DNA from 2 places in the Lentibacillus sp. L22 genome. Region 1 is predicted to be linked to the other one. Evidence: predicted binding sites of a transcription regulator. Region 1 holds the regulator's gene; the other holds the start of a gene.
What was found. The regulator Rex, encoded in region 1, represses fermentation and respiration genes when NADH is low (regulators of the CRP and FNR family bind a similar motif). The targets are predictions, from matches to a motif close to TTGTGAAATATTTCACAA.
Positions count from the first base shown of each region.

Region 2: qoxA (cytochrome aa3 quinol oxidase subunit II) is a predicted target of Rex. The motif match lies at 3,291-3,308, and genes of this name have one in related genera.

Region 1 covers NZ_JBFNXI010000012.1:38,350-51,117, forward strand. Annotated here, with positions in the region: partial or broken gene ABRT01_RS07970 (hypothetical protein) at 213-335, opposite strand; gene ABRT01_RS07975 (DUF3231 family protein) at 457-846, shown strand; gene ABRT01_RS07980 (hypothetical protein) at 1,065-1,388, shown strand; gene ABRT01_RS07985 (Ltp family lipoprotein) at 1,492-2,049, shown strand; gene groL (chaperonin GroEL) at 2,228-3,862, opposite strand; gene groES (co-chaperone GroES) at 3,904-4,188, opposite strand; gene ABRT01_RS08000 (CPBP family intramembrane glutamic endopeptidase) at 4,557-5,270, shown strand; gene ABRT01_RS08005 (YdiK family protein) at 5,326-5,529, shown strand; gene ABRT01_RS08010 (class I SAM-dependent methyltransferase) at 5,604-6,344, opposite strand; gene ABRT01_RS08015 (hypothetical protein) at 6,536-6,787, shown strand; gene ABRT01_RS08020 (DUF2268 domain-containing putative Zn-dependent protease) at 6,903-7,733, opposite strand; gene ABRT01_RS08025 (redox-sensing transcriptional repressor Rex) at 7,918-8,550, opposite strand; gene moaC (cyclic pyranopterin monophosphate synthase MoaC) at 8,531-9,040, opposite strand; gene ABRT01_RS08035 (ABC-F family ATP-binding cassette domain-containing protein) at 9,208-11,133, shown strand; gene tsaD (tRNA (adenosine(37)-N6)-threonylcarbamoyltransferase complex transferase subunit TsaD) at 11,417-12,427, opposite strand; gene rimI (ribosomal protein S18-alanine N-acetyltransferase) at 12,414-12,768, opposite strand, start outside.
Region 2 covers NZ_JBFNXI010000008.1:76,244-89,011, reverse strand. Annotated here, with positions in the region: gene qoxC (cytochrome aa3 quinol oxidase subunit III) at 1-313, opposite strand, end outside; gene qoxB (cytochrome aa3 quinol oxidase subunit I) at 313-2,259, opposite strand; gene qoxA (cytochrome aa3 quinol oxidase subunit II) at 2,308-3,186, opposite strand; gene ABRT01_RS06070 (aminopeptidase) at 3,589-4,830, opposite strand; gene ABRT01_RS06065 (TetR/AcrR family transcriptional regulator) at 5,021-5,908, opposite strand; gene ABRT01_RS06060 (efflux RND transporter permease subunit) at 6,236-9,490, shown strand; gene ABRT01_RS06055 (MFS transporter) at 9,855-11,075, shown strand; gene ABRT01_RS06050 (hypothetical protein) at 11,095-11,307, shown strand; gene ABRT01_RS06045 (hypothetical protein) at 12,022-12,534, shown strand; gene ABRT01_RS06040 (EndoU domain-containing protein) at 12,657-12,768, shown strand, end outside.

The DNA.
Region 1 (12,768 bases):
CCCGTACCATGAATACTATACTTGTTGTCCATCTTTTAACGGAAAAATCCAGTACACGAGCGGTGGAATGCCGGGCATGATGTACGCGTTATTAACATGAAAAACCATCATGAAGTTTCATATATGCATGATGGTTTTAACTACCATTATCCCGTTGTTGTGAATTTCATTTGATTAAAATATGCTACAGTTACTTCTAATTGATCTGGCATTTAATTAGTTTTTTTCACATCATCAATATTGTTCCGGATCAATACATTTATAACATATGCGAAATGGTGATGTCTATTTGGAGAACGGTAATATAATTCAAATTCTGTTTGATATTCCCCAGCATAGTTGAATACGAATCCAGCTTATACATTAAAAATTTATGTTTTACACATAATAAAAAAGACACTCAACTGGAAGCGAGGGAACTGTAATGACAAACAAAGACCACTAGTCGCCCAGTAAATGTGTTGGAGATCACTGATATATTTTTCAATATCGAACGGAACTTATCTTGGTGACATTTTATTGCCGGGATTTATCCAGGTTGTTAAGGATGAGGAAATCAAAAAATATTTAATGCGTGGAAGAGAACTTGCAAAAAAGCAAATTAAATTTTTAAACGATACCTTAATAAAAGATGACCTAAGCGAAAATTCAATGATCAATGGTGTCGTTTCCTCGTCAACTGTCGCTCCTTTTTCGGATAGATTCATTCTTGGTGTAATTTCAACGGCGAATACAGCAGCGATTAACTATATGGGACATGCCCTTTCTACAGCATCAAGGGTTGATTTAGCCACACAGTATTCCAAATATCTGATAGAACGTAAGATTCATATAATTGTCAACTAATTTCTATTATATGCAACTTTTTGTTTCTATATATTTAATCTAACTCACTGTTGCTGTATAATATTGTATATAGAAGAAAAGGAGAAAGGCTGATTAATCTAGCTAAGATGGATGCGGAACAATTAAAAGAGGTGTAAGTTTAAAGTGCAGCAGGATAAATGATTGATAAAAACCTTGTCTCCAGTAAAGTGACTTGTAAATAGAGGGTGAGAAATGATATGAGTGAAGAATTAAAACAAATCAATGAACAGTTGAAACAAATGCAGGAACACACAAATAACAGATTTGACAAAGTTGAAAATACATTATCAGATATGAATAACAGATTTGATAAAATCGAAAACGCCCTCTCAGATATGAAAACAGAACAAAATCAACTTAAACAAACTTTACTAGAAACAAATAAGATCGTTAAGCAAAATAGCGAATCCATAAATAAATTAGCTGATAGCCAGCTGCGACAAGATAAAATTCTCGAATCCCTTGCAACTCGTTCCTTAAAACAAGAAACAGAGATTAGGGATATGAAACGTATTAAGTGATTTATTAAATTTAAAGTCAAAGCAAAACAAATAATACACGATCAGAAATGGTCGTTTTATTTATAGATATTATATAGCACTATTTTACTAGGGGGTTATTAATTTGGCAAAAGAGAAGGAAAAAAAGCCTATTTTCAAACGGTGGTGGTTTTGGTTAATTGTTATCGTCGTCGTTATTGGTGTTGCGTCAAACATGGATGATGAAAAGGATGCGGACGGCGAGGATGATTCCTCTACTGTGGAGAATAGTAGTAGAAAATCAGCAGATGAAGATGATTCAGAAGAAGTCGATGCAGAAGAAGAAGCAGATGATAACGAAGACAATAGTGATAATAAAGAAGAGAAAGAAGAAGACGTGCCCAGAGAGCATAAGTCTGCATTAAATAAAGCTGAAACATATGCGAATACGATGGATATGTCTAAAGCTGGTATATATGACCAACTAGTTTCTGAACATGGAGAAAACTTTCCGGAAGATGCGGCGGATTACGCAATAGAAAATATCGAAGCTGATTGGAAAGAAAATGCTCTAAATAAAGCAAAAACATACGCGGACGACATGGATATGTCGAATGATGCTATTTTTGATCAATTAATATCTGAACACGGGGAACAATTTACGGAAGAAGAAGCACAATATGCCATTGATCATTTAGAATAAGATGGATTAAAAACAAACATACAACTTTGGAAATTAATATGGAAAGGTGTACATTCATTTGTACACCCTATCTTATACAACAAAAGGGAACTATGCAGTAAAACACAAAGACACCCTCTTGCATCACAAGCATACAAGAGGGTGTCTTTTTTATTATTTCTTTAAAACTGGATTTGGCTTACATCATGCCCGGCATTCCGCCGCCCATGCCGCCCATGTCAGGGGCACCACCGCCAGCGTTTTCTTCTGGCTTGTCAGCTACTACAGCCTCGGTAGTCAAGAACATAGCTGCTACAGATGCTGCATTTTGCAGTGCATAACGGGTAACTTTTGTTGGATCAACAATACCAGCTTCAATCATGTTTACCCATTCACCAGATGCAGCATTGAAACCAACACCAACTTTTTCGCCTTTTAAGCGTTCCACAACGATGGATCCTTCCAGACCAGCGTTATGTGCGATTTGGCGTACTGGTTCTTCTAAAGCACGAAGAACAATACTTGCACCTGTTGCTTCGTCACCTTCAAGTGTTAATCCCTCAACTTTATGGTAGACGTTCACTAGTGCAGTACCACCACCAGAAACGATACCTTCTTCAACAGCTGCACGAGTTGAGTTCAGTGCATCTTCAATACGAAGTTTACGTTCTTTCAACTCAGTTTCAGTAGCAGCACCAACTTTGATAACAGCTACTCCGCCGGAAAGTTTAGCAAGGCGTTCTTGTAATTTTTCTTTATCAAACTCAGAAGTTGTTTCTTCTGCTTGTGCACGGATTTGTGTCACACGGGAAGAAATAGCTTCAGGGTTTCCGGAACCTTCCACAATGGTTGTGTTATCTTTTGTAACAACAACTTTAGACGCACGACCTAATTGTTCGATAGTTGTGTTTTTAAGTTCCAGGCCAAGATCTTCTGTAATGACCTCTGCACCAGTTAATACAGCGATATCTTCAAGCATTGCTTTACGACGATCACCAAAACCAGGAGCTTTGACAGCAACAACATTAAATGTACCGCGAAGTTTGTTCAGCACTAATGTTGCAAGGGCTTCTCCTTCTACATCTTCGGCAATGAGAAGAAGTGGTTTTCCTTGTTGTACCACTTGTTCAAGTACTGGAAGAATTTCCTGGATATTGCTGATTTTTTTATCTGTGATAAAGATATATGGATTTTCCAATTCTGCTTCCATCTTATCCTGGTCAGTTACCATGTATGGAGAAGAATAGCCGCGATCAAATTGCATACCTTCGACAACTTCTAATTCAGTGTTAAATCCTTTTGATTCTTCAATAGTGATAACACCGTCATTGCCAACGCGCTCCATTGCTTCTGAAATCAGGTCGCCAACTTCCTTATCATCTGAAGAAACGGATGCAACTTGAGCGATTGATTCTTTGGATTCAATTGGTTTTGAAATAGTCTTTAATTCTGTAACAGCTGCTTCAACCGCTTTTTCAATTCCACGACGAACACCTACAGGATTTGCTCCGGATGTAACGTTTTTCAAACCTTCACTGATCATGGATTGGGCAAGTACAGTTGCAGTAGTTGTACCGTCACCAGCAACATCGTTTGTTTTCGATGCGACTTCAGATACAAGCTGTGCTCCCATGTTTTCAAAGTGGTCTTCCAATTCGATTTCTTTGGCGATTGTTACACCGTCATTGGTAATTAATGGAGAACCGAATTTTTTATCTAAAACAACGTTACGACCCTTTGGCCCCAATGTTACCTTAACTGCATCTGCTAATGTATCTACACCGCGAAGCATTGCACGGCGAGCGTCTTCTGAAAATTTAATTTCTTTAGCCATTTTTAAATGTCCTCCTTAAAAAATCGTATGTTATCATTGTTTTAGCCAATAACAGCTAAAATGTCATTTTCGCGAAGAATTAAGTACTCAGTGCCTTCATATTTTACTTCCGTGCCTGCAAATTTGGAGAAGATGACCAAATTACCTTCTGCAACTTCCGGGGCTACCCTTTCACCGTTATCGGTTACACGACCAGCACCAACTGCAACAACTTTACCCTCTTGAGGCTTTTCTTTTGCCGAGTCTGGAAGTACAATACCGCTTGCCGTTTTTTCCTCTTGTTCAACAAGCTCGATTACAACACGATCTCCTAGTGGTTTAATCAATGAGACGACCTCCTTAATTCGTTTCTACTAAGTATTTTTTGTTTTATTAGCACTCAAGAATGCCGAGTGCTAATTCCACTTAATATAATAAATAATACTGAACAAAAATGCAAGTAATCTCTTCTATTTTTTTTATCCATTTTTCTAATATCCATGTTACTGCTACATTTCGAGGTGGTGTCATATTCCCTTTTGTACACATTGCATCAAATGGTATGATGATTGTTTTGTAGAAAGTCAAATTAAATAAAATCCTTAACACAAGTCAATAGTATTTATTATCCCGGTGAAAAATATGCTAAAATATTGGTTAGTGTTTTTGCATATACTATTTTGATACAACTTAACGCAAAAGGAGTCGTTTCATTTTGACAAGAAGATATTGGTACGTCATTCTAACCTATATCATCATGCAATTTTCTGGCATTGTATTTGTGCCACTCATCTATTTTACTACTTCGTTGAATAACTTTGACATATCCATTTATTGGACAATCTTCAGCTTTATTGCGGGGCTTGTGGTGACATTGTTATTAATGAAGCCGGAAATGAAGGCAAATAACAACCGCAACGCAGCGGATTGGGGTTATACCATTGTGTGGGTGATTGCTGGCGTTGTCATGGCTTATGTTTTTCAGGCTATAGCCGTCTGGATCGAAACAAAATTACTTGGCATCCAAAGTAGCTCCGAAAACACGAATATGATCATCAATATTTCACGAATGGCTCCTTTATTTGTGATTATTCCTGCACTGATTGCGCCCATTCTGGAAGAAATCATTTTCAGGAAGATTATTTTTGGCTGGTTCTACAAGAGAATGAACTTTTTCTTTGCGGCTTTGTTGTCCGCCTTGATTTTCGCGATTATTCATCAGGAACCAGAACACTTACTGATTTACGCTTCGATGGGATTTGTACTAGCATTTGTCTATGTCCAAACAAAACGGATCATCGCACCGATTCTCGTACATATGACACTCAACTCGATTTCCGTAATCGTTCAACTGCTCCTGTCTCCGGAGGATCTGCAAAAAATGATGGAACAAGCCGACAAAGTGCAAATGATTCTTATCATATATTAACTGCTAAGGGGGGAAAAACCCCCTGATTGAAGTTTCACTTTATTGGAGGATAATAATGCAAACATCACCGAAAATCATGGCCATTATTTACTTTGTAATGGGAATTTTTTTTACATATATCGCTACGAAAACGGTGACCAACACCATGTGGAACTTTTCCACTATCGTACTGGCCATTATTGCAACACTTCAGTTTGGTGTAGCAATTAGATTAATGCTGATTCATTTTCGGCTCAAACAAAAAAACAGGAAGAAGTAGTGGTCTTCTTCCTGTCAAAATGATGCTCTCTTCTACTTACTTCATGGTAGCCTCGCCAGACTTATGTGCCTGAACTATCCCTTTTCGGCCCGGTAAACTACATATTTCAATCTATTGGCGAACGCCTCGGTCAACAACTGATGATGATCCCAAATTTCATATAATGCAGGATCCAGAGCAACGGAAAAATCAATTTCCTGCTGGGCAAATGCCTCTGTATCAAAAGACTGCCTCATCAACACCTCGGCTACTGTATCTTCCTTAAAACTGTCAACTGTACGAAAGCCAGCCATTTTAAAGATTCTTTTCCAGTCGGACGCTTTTGGAATTTCGTGAAGTCCATATAACGACTGGAATTCACCGAGTTCCTCTTTGGAAAGTGAATCAGCTGCCGTCATTTCCAAATCAATCAGAACTCCCCCTGTGCGCAAAAGCCGCCAATATTCATTTACCGCTTTCTCAATATTGGTAAATACTGTAACGGGCTCAACGATAATCCAATCAAAAGTGCCTGCTTCCAGTTGACTGTTTTCGATGTTCCCTTTGACCAAATCAACGGTAACTTCCCGATCGGTGAATCGTTCTTTTGACTTTTCAATCATGATTGGATGCTGATCCATCGCTGTTACATGGCAGCCATATTGATCAGCCAGGAAAGCAGCCGTTTGTCCTGTCCCGCAACCAGCGTCTAGTATATGATCCGTTGATTTAATCGGAAGTTCCCGGACAATTTCTTTCGTAAGCGGTAGCCCGCCTGGATGCGCTCCACCCACACCAAGGTACGCCAACAAATCATGATACGTGTACCTTTCCATCCACTTTATCCCTCCGTTTTAACGTAATTTAATGAATTCCCCGAGACTATTGTCCAATCATCAGGGGGGGTAAATACATAAGGTATTATTACAGCAGTGAATGATTGATTTCACTTGTTTGCTTTATCTATTGTGAGAAAACACATCAATAGAAGGATACCTTTATGGTTAAGAAAGGAGTAAATTGAAGAATGCCTGTAAATCCTTATTATCATCGATGCATGGAATGCAGGGGCAGACCAGTAAGGATTAGAACGAAAGATGGTCGGGTACATCATGGGATTGTTGATCGGGTCACACCTACCCATGTCTATCTTCGTCCAATGCACAGAGGTCTTGGCGGGTACGGCTACGGATGGGGATTTGGTGGGTTTGGGCTGGGATTTGTCTCAGGAATTGCCCTTGGTGCCATTGCAGCATTTTCCCCACTTTTCTTCTGGTAAAAAAACGGACCAAGATGACGGAATGTGTGGATGATTCGTTTGCCCTCCCTTTAAATACCTTACCGGCTGCTTGCCACATGTTACAAAGCCTGCCAATATAGCGGGCTTTGTAACACTATTTTGGAAAGTCGGACTCCTTTAGAATTGTTTCTGCTGGGACATCCAACATCTGCTCAATGGTACTATTTGTATTCGCTACATAGGATGAAACCATATGATAGCCGGTATTATAACCGGCCCATCGCGGAATAAATCCTTTTCCATACAGCAATTCATAGTGCCTGCGTTCGGCTCTTTTTACGGTACAATTTGGTTGAAGCCATTTTTCCCAGTGATACAAGGCCGTTTTGGATGGATAAAGGGTTGCCCATTTTGCCAGGTGTTCCTTGCCCAGGCGCTCTTCCACGGCCATTTCCGCCAAACCTTCCAGAACAATAGAATCAAGCAAATCCATGTTTGCTTCGGATTTATCAAGGTGTTTTAACCGGCATACATGATTATATTCATGAATCAGCAGTTTCTCCAGCTCAACTTTTTTATTGTATGGGGTGACAAACAAAAACACTTTATCCGGATAGGACAAACCGGATAGCCCGTTAAAATCAGCCTGGAGTTTTCGATTTTGCACATTGGAAGGCAATATAAAGACAGGAACATCGGGGCCATGCCAATCTTTTCGCAACTTGGTCAGTGATGTCTTCACGGTCTCCCAACAATTTTTTTCTTTTAACGATTTGATGATTGACTTATCGTCCGGGCTGGGTAAAAACAGCCCGTTTCTCAGTAAATGCTCATGAATTTCGACAGTATTTGCATGATGAAAATAGGGTTTTAGTCTGCCGCTTATTTGCTCCTGGTGATGTTTTCTTACCTTTATTTTGGATGTTTCCTTATCTTTTTTTGCCATGTACGCGTCAAGCCACTTAGATGTTTGCACAACCGCCATTTACAACCAATCCTTTTCCAAAGTTGAACGATCACTATACTATATGACAGATAACCCAAATTGTTCCGGGACAAAGGGACGGTTCTTCTGTCCCGGCAATTTTTTACAAGAAAAAAATGGTGGGACAAGGATCCTGTCCCTAAAGGTGAGGCAGGAGAACCGACCCGAAACCGGCCCTCTGTCCCTACAATGGATAATGTTTTAAGAAATAGACGAGTGCTTGCAGTTCTACAGCTAAATCAATATGATGGACACGGACATTGTCGGGGACTGTTATTCTGGCTGGGGTAAAATTCAGAATGCCAGCGATTCCCTGGTTGACAAGCCTTTCTGTAATTCCATCCGCTTCACTTGCCGGTACAGTCAGGATAGCCACTTGTACGTCGCCGAGCTTTTCTTCCAGATCGCTAATATGATAGACAGGTATCCCGCCAATATCGGTTCCCACTTTTTCTTTATTGGTATCAAACGCCATTACGATTTTGGTGTTGTTGTTTTTCATAAAATTATAGTGCAAAAAAGCCGTACCAAGATTTCCGACCCCAATGAGGGCAACCTCGGTTGTTTCATCCTGATCCAGCGTTTTCCGGAAAAAGCCAAGCAAATATTCTACATTATAGCCATAACCTTTTTTTCCCAAAGCACCAAAGTAACTAAAATCACGACGAATGGTGGCTGAGTCCACTTTAACTGCATCACTTAATTCCTTGGAGGAGACGCGCATTTTCCCCTGAATGTGCAGATTGTTTAAAAACCGATAATATAGAGGTAATCTTTTTGCTGTTGCTTGCGGAATCTTATTTTGCTCCACCGTTATCCTCCCCTTGTTCGCGATGATAGTCACCGGATTTTCCGCCTTTCTTCGCTAATAAGCGTGTTTCTCCAATGATCATGCCCTTATCAATCGCCTTACACATATCATAGACGGTTAATGCTGTCGCAGTAGCAGCAGTTAATGCCTCCATTTCCACTCCTGTACTGCCTTTTGTTTTGACAAACGCTTCTATTTTCAATTCAAACACGTCATCTTTGACATGCCAATCAAATGAAATATCGATCCCTTTCAATGACAATGGATGACACATGGGAATCCAGTCAGATGTTTTCTTTGCCGCCATAATACCGGCTACTTGAGCGACCGCTAGTACGTCGCCTTTTTCTATTTGATAATCGTTGATTTTTTGATAAATTTCTTCTGAGACTTTAACACTGGACGCAGCAATGGCCGTTCGTTCTGTCTCAGCCTTTTCACTTATATCCACCATATGGGCTCGTCCCTGTTGATTAAAGTGTGTGAAATCCGCCATTTTTTCAACTCCATTTCGCTTTCAACCGTACTTCTTATAGTTTAACAGAAACAGGAACAGAAGTCGTGATTTATTTCACATTCAAAAACCGCAGTCGAAATGATCTACCTTATACTTTCTAACCTTCCAAGAATACGATACACTAATGTGGATGAGGTGAACGATTTATGATTATCATGCAACTAAATGGTATTTCCAAATCCTTTGGCGCGGAACAAATATTATCGAATATAAAATTGGAAATAAAAGATAAAGACCGAATTGCTATTGTCGGGAGAAACGGAGCAGGAAAATCTACCTTGCTGAAAATAATGGCCGGGGAACTTTCCCATGATGAAGGGGAAATACACAAACCAAAAGATCTTTCCATTGGCTATTTGTGCCAGCATACAGGACTTGAATCCGATAAAACTATCTGGGAAGAAATGCTGACGGTTTTTCAAGACTTAATGAAACAAGAAAAACGCTTGCGAATCATGGAACAACAAATGGCAGATACAGATTCGCTTTCCCAAGAGGATTATCAACAGCTATTACATGACTATGACCGGGCACAACAAGCCTTTACAGCAGGTGGCGGATATCGTTACGAGGCAGAGATAAAATCTGTACTGACGGGGTTAAATTTTCAGGACTATGATGACAGCACCCCGATCAATGCATTGAGTGGCGGCCAGAAAACCCGGCTTGCCCTGGGTAAACTGCTGTTGATGAAACCAGATCTGCTTATCCTTGACGAACCAACCAACCATCTTGATATTGATACACTTGCATGGCTGGAAAATTATTTAGCCGGTTATCCCGGAGCGGTTACTATTGTTTCCCATGACCGCTACTTTTTGGACAAAACCGTGACGATTGTTTATGAGATCTCTTACCATCATACAAAAAAATATCATGGAACCTATAGTAAATTTTTAGAACAAAAGGCCCAGCAATTTGAACAGGAAATGAAAGAATATGAAAAACAGCAAACAGAAATCAAACGAATGGAAACCTTTATTCAAAAAAATATTGTCCGGGCATCGACAACGAAGCGCGCTCAATCCAGACGAAAACAATTGGAAAAAATGGAGAAACTGGATAAACCTGCCGGGGAGGAATCATCAGCAAATTTCACATTTGAGATTGCCCGCAGAAGCGGAAATGATGTACTAAAATTAAATGATGTTTCCTTTCGCTATGACGATGATAAAAAAGAGCTGTTTTCCCACGTCAATTTGCATGTCAACCGCGGGGATCGGGTTGCACTGGTTGGACCCAATGGCGTGGGGAAAACGACCCTGCTTAAAATAATACTTGGAACCTTAAAACCAAATCATGGAACGATCCAGCTTGGTACCGGTGTACAAATTGGCTATTATGACCAGGAACAAATGACCTTAACCCCGACAAAAACCATCTTGCAGGAATTATGGGATGACTATCCAACCATCAATGAACGAGATATTCGAACCGTTTTGGGCAACTTTTTATTCTCCGGGGATGATGTTTTAAAACAGGTACATTCCTTAAGCGGCGGCGAAAAAGCCCGTCTGTCATTAGCCAAACTGATGATGCAAAAAGCCAACTTACTTATCCTTGATGAACCGACAAACCACTTGGATATTGATAGTAAGGAGGTACTGGAGGCAGCATTAATGGATTTTCCGGGAACCATTATCTTCGTATCCCACGATCGATATTTTATCAATAAAATTACCGATCAAGTCGTCGAGATGCAACATGATGGGGTTACCGTCTATTTAGGTGACTATGACTACTATCTGGAGAAGAAGCAAGAAGAAGCGGAACGGGAGCAAATAAAACAAGCGAACAAAATCGTACCTGAACGCGAGCCAAAAAACAAATCGGCCTCCACCTTCCAGGAAGAAAAGAAGCGGCAAAGTGAACAGCGAAAGAAGGAACGTAAAATTGCGGAGCTTGAGACAACCATTGAACAATTAGAAACAGAACTAAGCCATTTAGAACATAAAATGGCGGAACCAAAAATTTATCAAGATCATGAAAAGGCATTGGAACTAACTACAAAAACGGATAAACTACGTGGAGAAATCGAACAACTAATGGAAGAATGGACGGAATTACAATAAAGAGGAACTTTCTCAGCTTGAAAAAACATACTAAGATTAGTGGGTAAGGTCATCGACGGGTGACTTTACCCACTAATCTTAGTATGTTTATCTTAAGTTGAGAACTGTGTGCGTCTATTCCGCAGTTATCCACAGCTTAAAAAAGATGAATACTGTCTTGTTTAGAGTTATGCACATTATCAACAGATTTTTCGTGACTTACCCACAATTATTGTCCACATATTCATGAGGGAATATAAAGGACATCGATTTAGATATCCACACCTCTGTTGATAGCCTGTTATTAAGTTAATAACAGGCCTGGATGGGCATTCATATCCCAGCCTGCACGTTTGCCTTGCTCGTAAAAAATTGTTCCGGCAGCACCGATCATCGCTGCATTATCGGTGCATAGTTTCAATGGTGGTATTAATAATGGGATACCGGTATCAGCAAACCGCTGATCAAGTGCGGTGCGGAGACCTTGATTCGCCGCGACCCCGCCGGCAACAATCACCTGTTTTACCCCATATTCCATTGCCGCTTTATAGGTTTTTTCCGTCAATACCTCAACAACACTTGCCTGAAAACTGGCTGCAATATCTTCTTTTCTTAATGTCTCTCCACGCTGTTTGGCATTGTGAATCGTGTTGATAACTGATGATTTTAATCCACTGAAGCTAAAATCATAACTTCCTTCCTCCAGCCATGCACGCGGAAAGGCAATCGTTTCTTTGCCTGTACTTGCAAGCCGGTCAATTTGCGGACCACCGGGATAAGGTAACTCCAGCATTCGGGCAACTTTATCATAGGCCTCGCCGGCTGCATCATCCCGGGTTTCTCCAATGACTGCAAAGTTTCCGTGCTCACGCATCAAAATCAGTTCCGTATGCCCACCGGAAACAACTAAAGCCAACAAAGGAAATGCAAATTCACGTTCGAACCGATTTGCATAAATATGTCCAGCAATATGATGTACGCCAACGAGTGGCTTATGCTTGGCAAATGCTAGTGCTTTTGCCGTACTCACCCCTATCAACAACGCACCAACTAAGCCCGGTCCCTCCGTAACTGCAATCGCATCAATATCATCCCATGTCAACAGGCTCTCTGAAAAGGCCTCTTCCAGCACGACCGTCATTTGCTCTACATGATGTCTTGATGCTATTTCCGGCACAACGCCACCAAACCGTTTATGGCTCTCAATTTGTGAAGCAACCACATTGGCAATAATCTCCCGGCCATTTTTAATAATAGCCACAGCTGTCTCATCACAGCTAGTCTCAATCGCTAGTATATATTTATCTTTTTCCATTTAAATTCACCCACATTACTATTGCATCTTCCTGGTTATCCACATAATAATTTTTCCGTATACCACCCGGCACAAGCCCAAATTTCCGGTATAGATGTTGAGCAACCAAGTTTGATGTCCGAACCTCCAGGGACAAGCGTTGGCCACCCAAACGAACAGCCTGCATCATCACATACTGAAATAATTTCTCGCCAAGCTTGTTTCCCCGATAACCAGGCAAGATAGCAATATTCGTTATTTGCGCATCATCTGCAATCCCCCACAGACCAGCATAACCGACAATTTTATCATCTATTACGACAACAAAATAATGAGCAAACTGATTATCCACCATTTCTTGT
Region 2 (12,768 bases), on a different contig from region 1:
AAAGACCAAGCAGCAATGTGATTGCAAAAAATCCCATCATTGCTTTGGTACGACCAATCCGCATCGCATGAACACCAAGACCAATTGTGAAACTACTGGTTAAAAGGACAAACGTTTCAATGAGTACTGGTCCGATTTCAAAAATTTCTGCGCCGGATGGCCCGCTCCCTGTGCGATTCACGAGGGTAAAGTAGGTGGCAAACAGGGTAGCGAACAACATAATCTCGGCACCAAGGAAAATCCAAAAACCGACAATGTTGATTTGGTTTTGTTCCGATCGATATTCAAGAGGAAGCGTATGATCCATCTTCATTAGCTAACACCTCGCAATTTCTTTTCTGTTTCTTCAATTTCCTTGACAGATATGTGGTGACCGTCGTCTTTTTCAAAGGAACGATAGGCCATAAATCCGAGTATCACCAGTGTGAGAATAATGGCCGGTAGCCACATACTGAAAATCAGTGAGAAGCCCCAGACAAAGAAAACACAACTCAACACGAATGGCCAACCGCTGTTATTTGGCATATGAATGGTTTCTATCTTGTCAGCAAAAATAGGGCGGTCATTTTTCTTATGATCCCAGAATGCTTCAATGGAATCGACTTCTGGTGTGGTTGCAAAGTTGTACTCAGGTACTGGACTGTGTGTTGCCCATTCCAGTGTGCGTGCATCCCATGGATCCGAACTAATATTTCTGGAAGCATAACGCACGCTGTAATAAACATTGTAGACGATTAATGCAAAGCCAATCGCAAGGCCGATCGCACCCACGAACGATAGCAGGTTAAGTGGACCAAATCCAGTAGCTTCCGAGTAGGTGTACATTCTTCGTGCCTGACCGTTCAGTCCGGTAAAGAACATTGGGAAGAATGTCACGTTAAAACCGACGACAATAAACCAGAATGCCCATTTACCAATTCGTTCATTTAACATGAAGCCAAACATTTTCGGCCACCAGTATGTCAAACCGGCAAGCATGGCGAATACTACCCCAGGAATAATGGTGTAATGGAAATGCGCTACTAAGAACATTGTATTATGGTACTGATAGTCGGCACTTGCCATTCCAAGCATAACTCCGGTCACTCCGCCAATGGTAAAAATAGGGATAAAGGCGATCGAATACAGCATTGGTACCGTAAATTTGATTTTTCCTTTCCACATCGTCAACAACCAGTTAAAGATCTTAATCCCGGTCGGTATGGCAATCGCCATGGTCGTAATCGCGAAAATACTATTCGTTAATGGCCCTTGCCCCATCGTAAAGAAGTGATGGGTCCAGACCAGGAAAGATAGGAACGAGATCAGGACGATGGAAGCAACCATCGTTTTATACCCGAATAAGTTACGTCGTGAAAAGGTAGAGATCACTTCACTGTAGACACCGAATGCCGGTAAGATTAAAATGTATACTTCCGGGTGTCCCCAAATCCAGAACAGGTTGGCCCAGAGCATATCCATTCCACCATTTGTAGTGGTAAAGAAGTTTGCCCCGAATAAACGATCCATCGTACCTAACAACAAAGCGATCGTTAAAACTGGAAAGGCAAATACAACAATCGCATTGGTAATAAACGCGGTCCAGGTAAACATCGGCATTTTCATTAATTTCATACCTGGTGCACGCATTTTTAGGATCGTCGTAATAAAGTTAATCCCGGAAATTAATGTCCCGATTCCGGCAATTTGTATCGATAGCATGTAATAATTGGTACCTACCGATTGACTAAAATCATTTCCGGCGAGTGGAAAATAGGATGTCCAGCCGGCATCTGGTGAACCACCAACAACAAACGAAATGTTAAATAACATTGCACCCATAAAGTATAGCCAGAAGCTGAGTGCATTCAATCGTGGAAACGCAACATCCCTGGCACCGATTTGTAATGGCACAACAAAGTTCATTAATGCATAGATAAACGGCATCGCCATAAAGATGATCATGACAACTCCATGGGTGGTAAATACCTCGTTGTAATGCTGGGCATCCAAAAATGTATTATCTGGTATCGATGTTTGTGCTCGCATCATGATAGCGTCTACTCCACCCCGGAACAGCATGAGTAAAGCAGAGATTAAATACATAATGCCGATTCGCTTATGATCCACCGTTGTTAACCATTCGCGCCATAAATAGCCCCATTTTTTAAAGTAGGTTAACCCGGCAATAATCGCAATCACTGTCAAACCGATAGCAACCATCGATGCATAAATGAGTGGATCTCCATGGGGAATGGCAAACCGATCAAAGTAATTCATTACGTTTTCTCCTTTCAAAAGTAATTAAAACATGTTGACGCTATGGTATTAATGATGATGTTGTTCTGAATCATCTGTTGATCCATGCTGATGCCCGTCATGATGGCCTTCTGGAGGTGGCATGAATGACAAGTGTGTGCCACTAAACGTCATTTGTCCAAGATGACCGGGCTCCAATAGTTCGTCAAATTCTTCTTTGGTCAGTGGTTTAGCTGTTTTTTGAACATCGTCCACCCATTCAGCAAATTCTTTAGCAGGCATTGCTTTGACCTGGAACGTATTTTCGGCAAAACCTTCTCCGCTAAAGTTGGCATTTCGTCCCATATATTCGCCAGGTTCATCCGCTGCTAAGTGTAATGTTGTTACCATGTCAGACATGGCATATTTCTGCCCGCCCAGTTGCGGAATCCAAAAGCTGGTGATTGGTCCATATGAATATAGTTTAAATTCGATAGGACGATCGGTTGGAATGTATAAATAGTTAACCGTCTCAATATCTTCTTCCGGATAGCTGAAATGCCATTTCCAGTTTGAACTGGAAGCGTAAATGGTCATTGGTTCCTGTTCTTCATACCCCGTTGGTGTCGCTTCAACCTGATACGTCGATTTGACGGTAACAACGGAAAGAATCACAATAATGATGACTGGGATCGCAACGATAATCGTTTCCAGCCATTTGCTGCCTTCAATATGTGGTGGCTCGTAATCATCCGGTTGCTTGGAAGCGCGGTACTTAAAAAGGACAAAAATTAACAGAGCAAATACTGCAATGACGATAATGGCCATCGTGGCGATTGATATCCAAATTACATTGGATGTTGTTTCCGCTTGTGGGCCTTTTGGGTCTAATACCTTTAATGGCTCACATCCAGTAAGCAACAGCAGTGTAACAATAAATGAACCAACAAAAGCCGATTTTATTTTCAATGAAAGTACCCCTTTCTATATTAATTTCAACTTCAACTTAAGTGATCTACGTCACAATCCATCTACATATATTAATGCCATAAAAGGGGTTAAAGGACAATGGATTGTGATTTTTGTCACAAAGTGTTCAGAATGTGTGTCACAAAGTTTTCATGAATGCTGGTTTGACGGTAACAGGGGCAACGGTTTCGGGAAGTTGAAGGGGGAAGGTGGCTTTGAACTAAGGTTTGATGCTTTGTGAAAAATGAAGAGACAGACATACTTTGGAAGAATTAGCCTATAGTCAACGAGAGATAGAGCATAGCAACTGTTTATTATTAAAAAAACCTCCCATCTAGACACAGATGAGAGGATTTCCACCTTCATATTTGACCTTTATAGTAATACGACGTTGTCAAAAAACTATATTGCCCAATCTCCATTCCTGAATACCGGAACAACCGTGCCATCTTGTTTGATGCCGTCGATATCCATTTTATCGGAGCCAATCATGAAATCCACATGGGTGGTGGAAACATTTATGCCATGTTCTTGTAATTCTTCTTCGCTCATTTTTGTCCCGCCTTGAATACATGTTGGATAAGCTGCACCGATGGCTAAGTGATTGGATGCGTTCTCGTCAAACAGTGTCTCAAAGAAGGTAATGCCCGATTGTGAAATAGGAGACGGATCTGGCACAAGCGCAACTTCTCCCAAGCCTGTTGCTCCCTCATTATCCTCAACCAATTTCTTAATCGTTTTATCTCCTTTTTCAGCGGAAATATCAACAATTTTGCCATCTTTGAATTGGACTTTGATGCCTTCAATTAGTGTACCGGCATAACTTAATGGTTTGGTACTGACAACGACACCATCCATCCGATTTGTATCGGGTGCAGTGAACACTTCCTCTGTCGGCATGTTGGCAATAAATTCTTCGTTCTTCGGATTAAAGCTTTCCGCACTTTGCCAAATATGGTTCTTCGGTAAGCCAAGCGTTAAATCGGTGCCCGGGGCGGTGTAATGTAAAGCATCAAATTGTATGTCATTTAATTTCGTTGCTTTTTCCTTGAGTGTTTCTTTATGTTCATCCCAAACAGCAACCGGGTCATCATGATAGATGCGGCATGTTTTGAAAATCTCATCCCATAAAGCATCAACTTGTTCCTCGGAAGTTTTTAAATCAGGAAAGACAGTTTTGGCCCAGTCTGCACCAGCGGCAGCAGCAACGGTCCATTTTAAATCATCATTTTGCGTAGCTACGCGTTGGGCTTTGAATGCTTTCCCAGCCACTTTTTGATACGCGGCGACTTTGTCGGGATCCACCTCATTTAATAAGTTTGGATCATTAGATAAAATGGACAGCCGGCAAACGTGATGGTTTAGTACATGGTCTTCTGATTCATCAATCTGGTATTGAGGTATATCGGTCAACAATTCCTCGGACTGGTTTATGTAATGCTGTTTGGTGATATCATCGTCCGACCATTTTACGATTACTTTTTCCGCACCAAGCGAATAGGCTTCTTTGGTAATTAAACGGGCTAAAGGAGCTTGATCAACGGCAATGGTCATTTTTACCCAATCACCGGGTTTCACATTGATCCCCTTTGCGACTAATAGCCTGGCGTATTTTTGCAGGTTTTCTTGAAAGTTGGGTAGCATGGTTTTTTTCCTCCCATATATTATTGGTGTCGATATTAGTATAGTGAAAAAGGAGGGTGTAATGCAAATAGTGTGTGATTTGGATTTGAAGCACACTAGTCGCTGGACGCTGGGGCCGGACGGAGGGCTAACTTTAATTCGATGAAATGGAAAAAATGGTTGGACAAGAAGCCTGTCCCCTTGTCCCGGCTTATAAGAGTTGCAGCTTCAACAATTTGGCTATTTTCTCCCGGTAAGCATCAAACGCTTTAATCTCCTTCAAGTTGGCGAGCATGCCTTGAAATGCATATTTGTCCGGTTCTGGTTTTTTTAGTTCACTTTGGAGGAAATCTATTACATGAACCATCCCATGCTTTTGCTCTTCAGAAAGCGGCATATCCTTTAATCTTGTCGCCATATCTTTTAACAGGGCATCCACTTGGCTTTTTGGATTGATGGATGAAAATGTCTGCTCCGACAGCAAATGGTCCAAATTGCTTGTATGGATAATTGGTTCTTCGTTGTTTTCAAATGCTTGCACGATGTCGTCCATCCGGTTCAGCAAAAACTCCGCAACGCGATTGGCATTCAAGTCCAGATTGTGAAATAACATCGTTGCCAAATAGGCATTTCGCATGCCCTCTGTCAGCAAAATGATGTCAGCGATGTAGGGTATGATTTTTTCCCCGTAGGTTTCCCTTAAGCGACGATAGTACCAGGTCAGTATGTCTTTTCTCGCTTGCTCCATCACATCGCGCAGTTCTCTGTTGATAGAAAAATTTTGTTCTCGCAAATAGACGATGAAAAAGGCACGCTGTTTATTCAGCTGTTCAAATGGTACACACAGCTGCTGTTTCATTTTTTCGCGTGGCGGCAGGTTGGCTTGATCAATCGCTTTGAGTGAATCATCCATCTGTTCAAAATAATATTGGAAAATCGCAACATGCAATGCTTCCTTTGATGAAAAATAATGATAGAATGCTCCTTTGGATATACCGCAATCATCGACAATTCCTTGAACGGAGGTGTTAAAAAATCCGTTTTCCGCGGACAATCTGATGGCCGATTCTATGATTTCCTGTCGCTTATCTTCTTTCATTTATCTTCACCCGTTTCGTTAATTCAAGCAATTCATCCTGCAGAATTCTTTGTTTCCCTCATTATGACCAATCAGTCAAATAGTGTCAATAAAATGATGAAAATATTGCATATAATACTTGATTCGGACTAAGTGGTCGGGTAAGATGGAAGATGTGATTTTAAAAGCATACAGCTATTTGGGTTCAAATTGTTTAGTGAATTTTCCGGAAAGATAGATAGCCCGGTTTACTTTGACTGACCGGTCAGTGCTTTTAGAAAATAAGTGAATGCATAGCGAAAACAAGGCTTATGCAGATAGAAACGTAACATATGGGGAGTGTAGAATTTGAAGCGTATCATTAACTTTGCCCTGAACAACAAGTTTGCTATATGGATTCTCACAATTTTAGTCGTTGTGACAGGGTTTTACTCCGGCATGAATATGAAGCAGGAAACGATGCCGGATATTACGTTGCCAAACATATCGGTTATGACGACTTATCCGGGTGCAGCACCTGATGAAGTGGCTGAAAAAGTATCCGAGCCGATCGAGCAGGTTGTGCAAAATTTGGAGGGCGTAGAAACGGTTAGCTCATCGTCCATGGAGAATGCGTCTTCCGTTCAGTTGGAATTTGATTTCGATACCGACATGGATGAGGCACTTAACGATGTCAGCGAGGCGGTAACGAAAGCTGATTTGCCTGATGGCGCAGAGGATCCGGATGTTTCACGAATCAGTATTAATGCTTTTCCGGTTATCGCATTAAGCATCAGTAACCCCGATCAGTCACAGGAGCAATTGACCAAAACAGTGGAAAAAGATGTCGTGTCTGGATTGCAGGGTATCGATGGGGTGTCCGATGTACAGGTGACCGGACAGCAATTGCAAAAAGTGACCATCGACTTTGACGACGATAAATTGAAAAAATACGGACTCGATGAAGATACCGTAGAACAATTAATCCAAGGATCGGATATCACTTATCCGCTGGGACTGACAAATTTTGATGATGAGGTGAAAAACCTTGTCATTGATGGTGATGTTGTTAGTGTTAAAGATTTAAAGAAATTGAAGATCCCATATACCCCTCCACAAGCGGGACAAGGGCAGGGGCAAATGCAACAAGGTGTAGCTGATCAAGAGCAAACGGACCAAATGCAGGGACAGATGCCAGATAGTGATGCAATGCAACAAGGCGATACTCCGGATGCAGCACAGCAAGGTCAAGCGCCTGGAGAAGATGCGGCACAGCAAGGTCAGATGCCAAATACGGATCAAGCCGGTCAAGCGGACGTGGAACCGGAAATTCCGACAGTTACATTGGATAAACTGGCTGACATCAAAATTATAAACGAATCAGAATCGATTTCCAGAACAAATGGCGAAGATTCAATCGGTGTCCAAGTTGTCAAGGGAGCCGATGCGAATACAGTCGATGTCGTGAATGCAGTAAAGGACAAGATGGACAAATTTGAAGACGACTTGGGAATCACCTCTGTATCCACTTTTGACCAGGGTGAGCCAATTGAAGAGTCGGTCAGCACGATGATGAATAAGGCATTGTTCGGTATCCTTTTTGCTGTTGTCATCATTTTGCTGTTCTTAAGAAGTTTTAAAACGACGCTGATTTCAATCGTGTCGATTCCGTTATCACTATTGATTGCAATTTTCGTGCTTCATTATATGGACATCACCCTAAATATCATGACGCTCGGCGCGTTGACCGTCGCAATTGGGCGTGTCATCGATGATTCGATCGTTGTCATGGAAAATATCTATAGGCGCATGTCCTTACCGGATGAGAAACTGCATGGCAAAGAATTAGTCAGGGAAGCAACGCGGCAAATGTTCATCCCAATTCTTTCTTCGACCATTGTAACGATTGCTGTGTTCTTGCCGATGGGCTTGGTGCACGGGCAAGTGGGCGAATTGTTCATGCCGTTTGCGCTCGCTGTTGTATTTGCACTGGCTGCTTCATTGCTTGTGGCAATTACGGTCGTTCCCATGCTGGCCCATTCATTGTTTAAAAAACAATTAACCAATGGTACAGTAAGACAACAAAAAGAAAAGAAACCGAGCAAACTGGCTCATTTCTACAAGCGTATTTTAGAATCGGCGTTAAACCATAAAGTGATCACATTTGGCGGTGCGGTTGTCGTACTTGTGTTGAGTTTGTTCTTGCTGCCTCTAATTGGCGTCAATTTTTTGGCTGATGAAGAAGAAAAAATGGTTATGGCAACCTATACACCAGAACCCGGTGAAACGCATGAAGAGGCTAAAGATATTGCCGCTGATGCAGAAGATTTAATTAGCAAACGCGATGGTATTACCAAGTATCAATATTCACTGGGCGGGGATAGTCCGTTGTCGATGATGGGTATGGGTGGCGGAGATAATGCCGCACTATTTTTCATCGAGTATGACAAGGATTATGAAAATTTTGGTGAGGAAAGCAGCAAGATCATCAAGGATTTGAACAAACAAACGGATGTCGGTGAATGGAAGAGCATGGACTTTTCCGACATGGGCAGTGGAATGGAACTGTATGTCTACGGTGACAACCTTGAGGACATTCAAACAGGTGCCGATGAGGTGGAGTCCATCATGAAAGATAACAAGGATTTAGAAAAAGTGGATTCCAGTATTTCCGAGGCTTATGATCAATATACGCTTGTCGCCAATCAGGATAAATTGAGCAAATATGGGTTGACTGCAGCGCAAATCGGTATGAGTCTAAGCGATACAAGCGAAAATTCACCGATTACCACCGTGAAACATGATGGGGAAGATGTAGATGTCTATGTTGAAGTGGAGAAAAAAGATTACAAGAATATCAAGGATTTAACTGACGTTGATATCCAGACACCACTGGGAACCACCATTAAAGTTGGCGATGTAATGGATGTCAAGGAAGGAAAATCTCCGGACACCATCCAGCGTCGGGATAACAAAATGGTTGCCTCCGTTTCGGCGGACATTACAACCGATGATGCAGGAACAGTATCCAATCAAGTACAGGAGAAAATTGACAAACTTGATCTGCCAAGCGGTGTTACCGTAGATTTCGGCGGCGTAACAGAACAAATCAATGAATCCTTCTCGCAACTGGGGTTAGCGATGCTTGCGGCAATTGCGATTGTATACTTTGTGCTTGTGGTAACTTTCCATGGCGCACTGGCACCATTTGCTATTCTGTTCTCACTGCCATTTACGGTTATCGGTAGTCTGGTCGCCTTGTGGGTCGCGGATGAGCCATTGAGCGTATCAGCGATGATTGGTGCACTGATGTTGATCGGTATTGTCGTAACGAATGCAATTGTGTTGGTTGACCGTGTCATCCATCAAGAAAAAGAAGGACTCACTACACGGGAAGCATTGCTGGAAGCGGGCTCCACAAGGCTGCGTCCAATCTTGATGACAGCACTGGCAACGATCGGTGCATTGATTCCGTTGGCTATTGGCGTAGAAGGTGGCGGTCTGATTTCCAAAGGGCTGGGCATCACCGTTATTGGCGGTTTAATAAGTTCAACGCTACTAACACTTGTCATTGTACCAATTGTATATGAAATACTTGCCAAGTTTATGAAAAAGGAAAAGTAAAGAGGAAGGCAGCTGGTTATGTGACCGGCTGCCTTTTGCAATGGTGGCCGAGTTTGCAACTGTTGTTACCGAATATAGTGCGTGATATGCAATTTGCGAACTAGTGCCGAAGTGTTTTGAAATGATCGTGGGATCTTGTAATTTTCCATTTAAAATGCTATTATAATAAAAAGTTTATACCTTTTAATATGATCCAGAGAGGTCAAAAAGGGTAGTGCGTACGTATTGTGTTGTGGATTAACACTTCATGCCCTTTTGTCCTTAATTGGACAAAAGGGCATTTATTTTGGCCCGATATTAAAATGGAATACTTTAAATCTCTTTTAAACATAGTCCTGAGAGACTTGAAAGGAGCAATAAATTCATGAAATATCGTAATAAAACAGTAGTAGCTTCTGTAACTGGATTGACACTTGAGGGTATGGACATCATGTTTATTTCATTTGCCATGTCCTTGATTGTCGCAGATTTTCATATTGATTTGGCGACAGGAGGATTTATTTCATCCATTACCAATATTGGGATGCTTGCTGGTGGAATGATTTTTGGAGTTTTAGCGGATCGATTTGGCAGGGTGAAGGTTTTTACGTATACGATATTCCTGTTCGCCATTGGCACCGCATTAACAGGTCTGGCCACAAATATAGAGCAAGTTTATCTATTTCGCTTTATCGCAGGTGTAGGTGCAGGAGGAGAGTATGGCATCGGGATGGCGCTCGTGGCGGAAGCATGGCCGAAAAATAAGCAAGGGCGCGCATCTTCTTATGTCAGTGTCGGAGCCCAGTTTGGCGTGATTATTGCTGCAGTATTGAGTGCTGTCCTTTTACCGCTGTTTGGATGGAGAGGGTTATTCTTTGTTGGTGTAATCCCAGTTATATTTGCCTTTTTTGTTAGAAGAAATTTAAAAGAATCACCAGAGTGGTTGGCGGCACGTAAGCAAAAGCCTTCTATTCAAAACCGGGGGAAATTGTTGCAGTTAGTGAATAGACCCCGAACTGCTTTTACAACGATTGGCTTGGTCATTATGGCAACCGTGCAAATTGCCGGTTACAATGGTTTGATGATTTGGCTGCCATCGATGCTGCAACAGTCACAGGGGTTGTCTGTGTCCAGTTCCGCACTTTGGACGATAAGTACAGCCGTGGGGATGATTGCCGGAATGCTGACTTTCGGTAAATTTATTGATAAGTTTGGGCTAAAGGTATCCTATGGAATCTTTTTGATCGCTTCGGCGGCTGCAGTATTCTTGTATGCTTATGCAACAGGCAGTACGGCAGTGCTCATTGGCGGGGCAATTGTCGGCTTTTTTTCCAACGGTATGTTTGCTGGATACGGCGCTTTAATCAGCCGTTACTATCCTGTTGAAATTCGCAGTACTGCCACAAACACTATTTTCAACTTCGGCAGAGCTGCAGGAGGCTTGTCACCGATACTTGTCGGTTTTATACTCCAGCATGCCAATATGATGGTGGCCATGAGCTATTTGGCAGGTTTGTATGGAATATCGTTCCTTGTCATGTTAAGCCTTGGTGGCATCAAGAAGAAAGAAGCACCAGGTATACAGCAAAAACGACTGGCTTCCTAGTTACATCAGGCCTAAACTTTTGAATAAGAAAATTGAATATGAATTAGAAAAATACTTCAAACAGAATGCGCTGAGCAAAGGTGTAATGTTTGAAGTGTTTTTATGTACATTAAATAATGCACCACTAAGAGAAAAAACGGTACAGATCGCTGTGGAACGCCTTCATGAAGAACAGATAAAAATGCAGCGTGTCATTCGATCAGCTGACGAAAGAGTTGAAACAAATTCGTGAAGATTACCGGAAAATCGATTATTTGATTGCAAAGGCGAATGCTGATCAATCCATCCAGTGGGAAGACGGCTGTTTATCTATTGCTGGATGAAAAAACCCCTACTAAAGGAAGTTCACTTTATTTCATTGCAAGGTTATTTTTAATGTTTCAAACTTGACCAAAACCTTTATATGAAAAGACATAATGAGGCATATTAAGAATAACGCTGGTTATATGTAAATACAACAAGCAAAGAGTTGATGCGAAGTGTTTCTTTTCCTCCTTAATTTGATGATCATTTTTTTAATCGCTTTTTCCATTGCAAAGAAGAGGCTAAACCTGCCGAGCAACTTATTTATTTTTATGATAATGGAACTTTTGATCACAAGTTATTTCGCCGTTTTGCATATAAATTTGGAAGTATGGGAAATAACCAACGACTTGAAACTGTTTATAATTTTCCGCCTCTATGAAATGATTTTTATTCCATTGTTATATGTTACATATTTCAATTTATTGGCCGCCATCAAGTTGCATTTGAATAAGGGTATGTTCACAATCATTTATATAGCCGTTTTATATGGCGTTGAAATCCTGCTGGTTGAAGGGAAGGTGATACGCTATAATGAGTGGCATTTTTGGCAATCACTTCTTTCAATTTCTCTTGTCCTGTTCATTTCGTATCTATCGTACTTAAGTTTTAACCATGTTTTACGTAAGGAGGGGATGGGAAAATGATGCCCTTACAACTACCCCAAGCATTTGACGAGAATGAGTGGTTTGTTATCATTGCCATAATCATTGCTTATTCTGTTATATTTTGGCTTCCCAAAAGGTTTCCTTTAAGCCTAACCATTCTTCTTTTACTTTTTGGCTCCACAGTTGCCAGAATTTATGACCACTTATTATCATCACCTGATTTGCATTTATACCACATCATGGATACATCACATTATGAACTGTTTGACGTGATTGCCTACCTATTATATGGACCGTTTTCCTATATTTATATCTATCTTTATGAAAGGTTAAATATACAAGGTTTTTGGATATTGGTTTATATTGTCACATTTTCACTTTTTGGAACGATGTTTGAAGGATTAACGGTGTTGTTTGATGTTTTTAACTACCACGGATGGGAATTGACCTATTCGTTCACTGTTTATTTAATGGTGCAATCAACGTTTATTTTGATTTTTTACCGTCCGATTAAACGTTTTTATCGTTTACAAAGTACTACCAAGTAACGTTAAGTTGACCATGAAGACAACTTAAACAGGAAAAAGTAGATACTCCCAATAGACGAACGGCGGCCAGCATGGTACGATATGGTCTTGAAAATGACTATATATAAGTAGGACGTGAGAAAATGCTTAACCGCTTAAAAACCATCGTCATTCTTGTTATAAGCCTTTGCTTTTTGACTGCTTGTGGAATACAGGAGATATGGGGTGACAATAGTTCTGCAGATCATACGAATG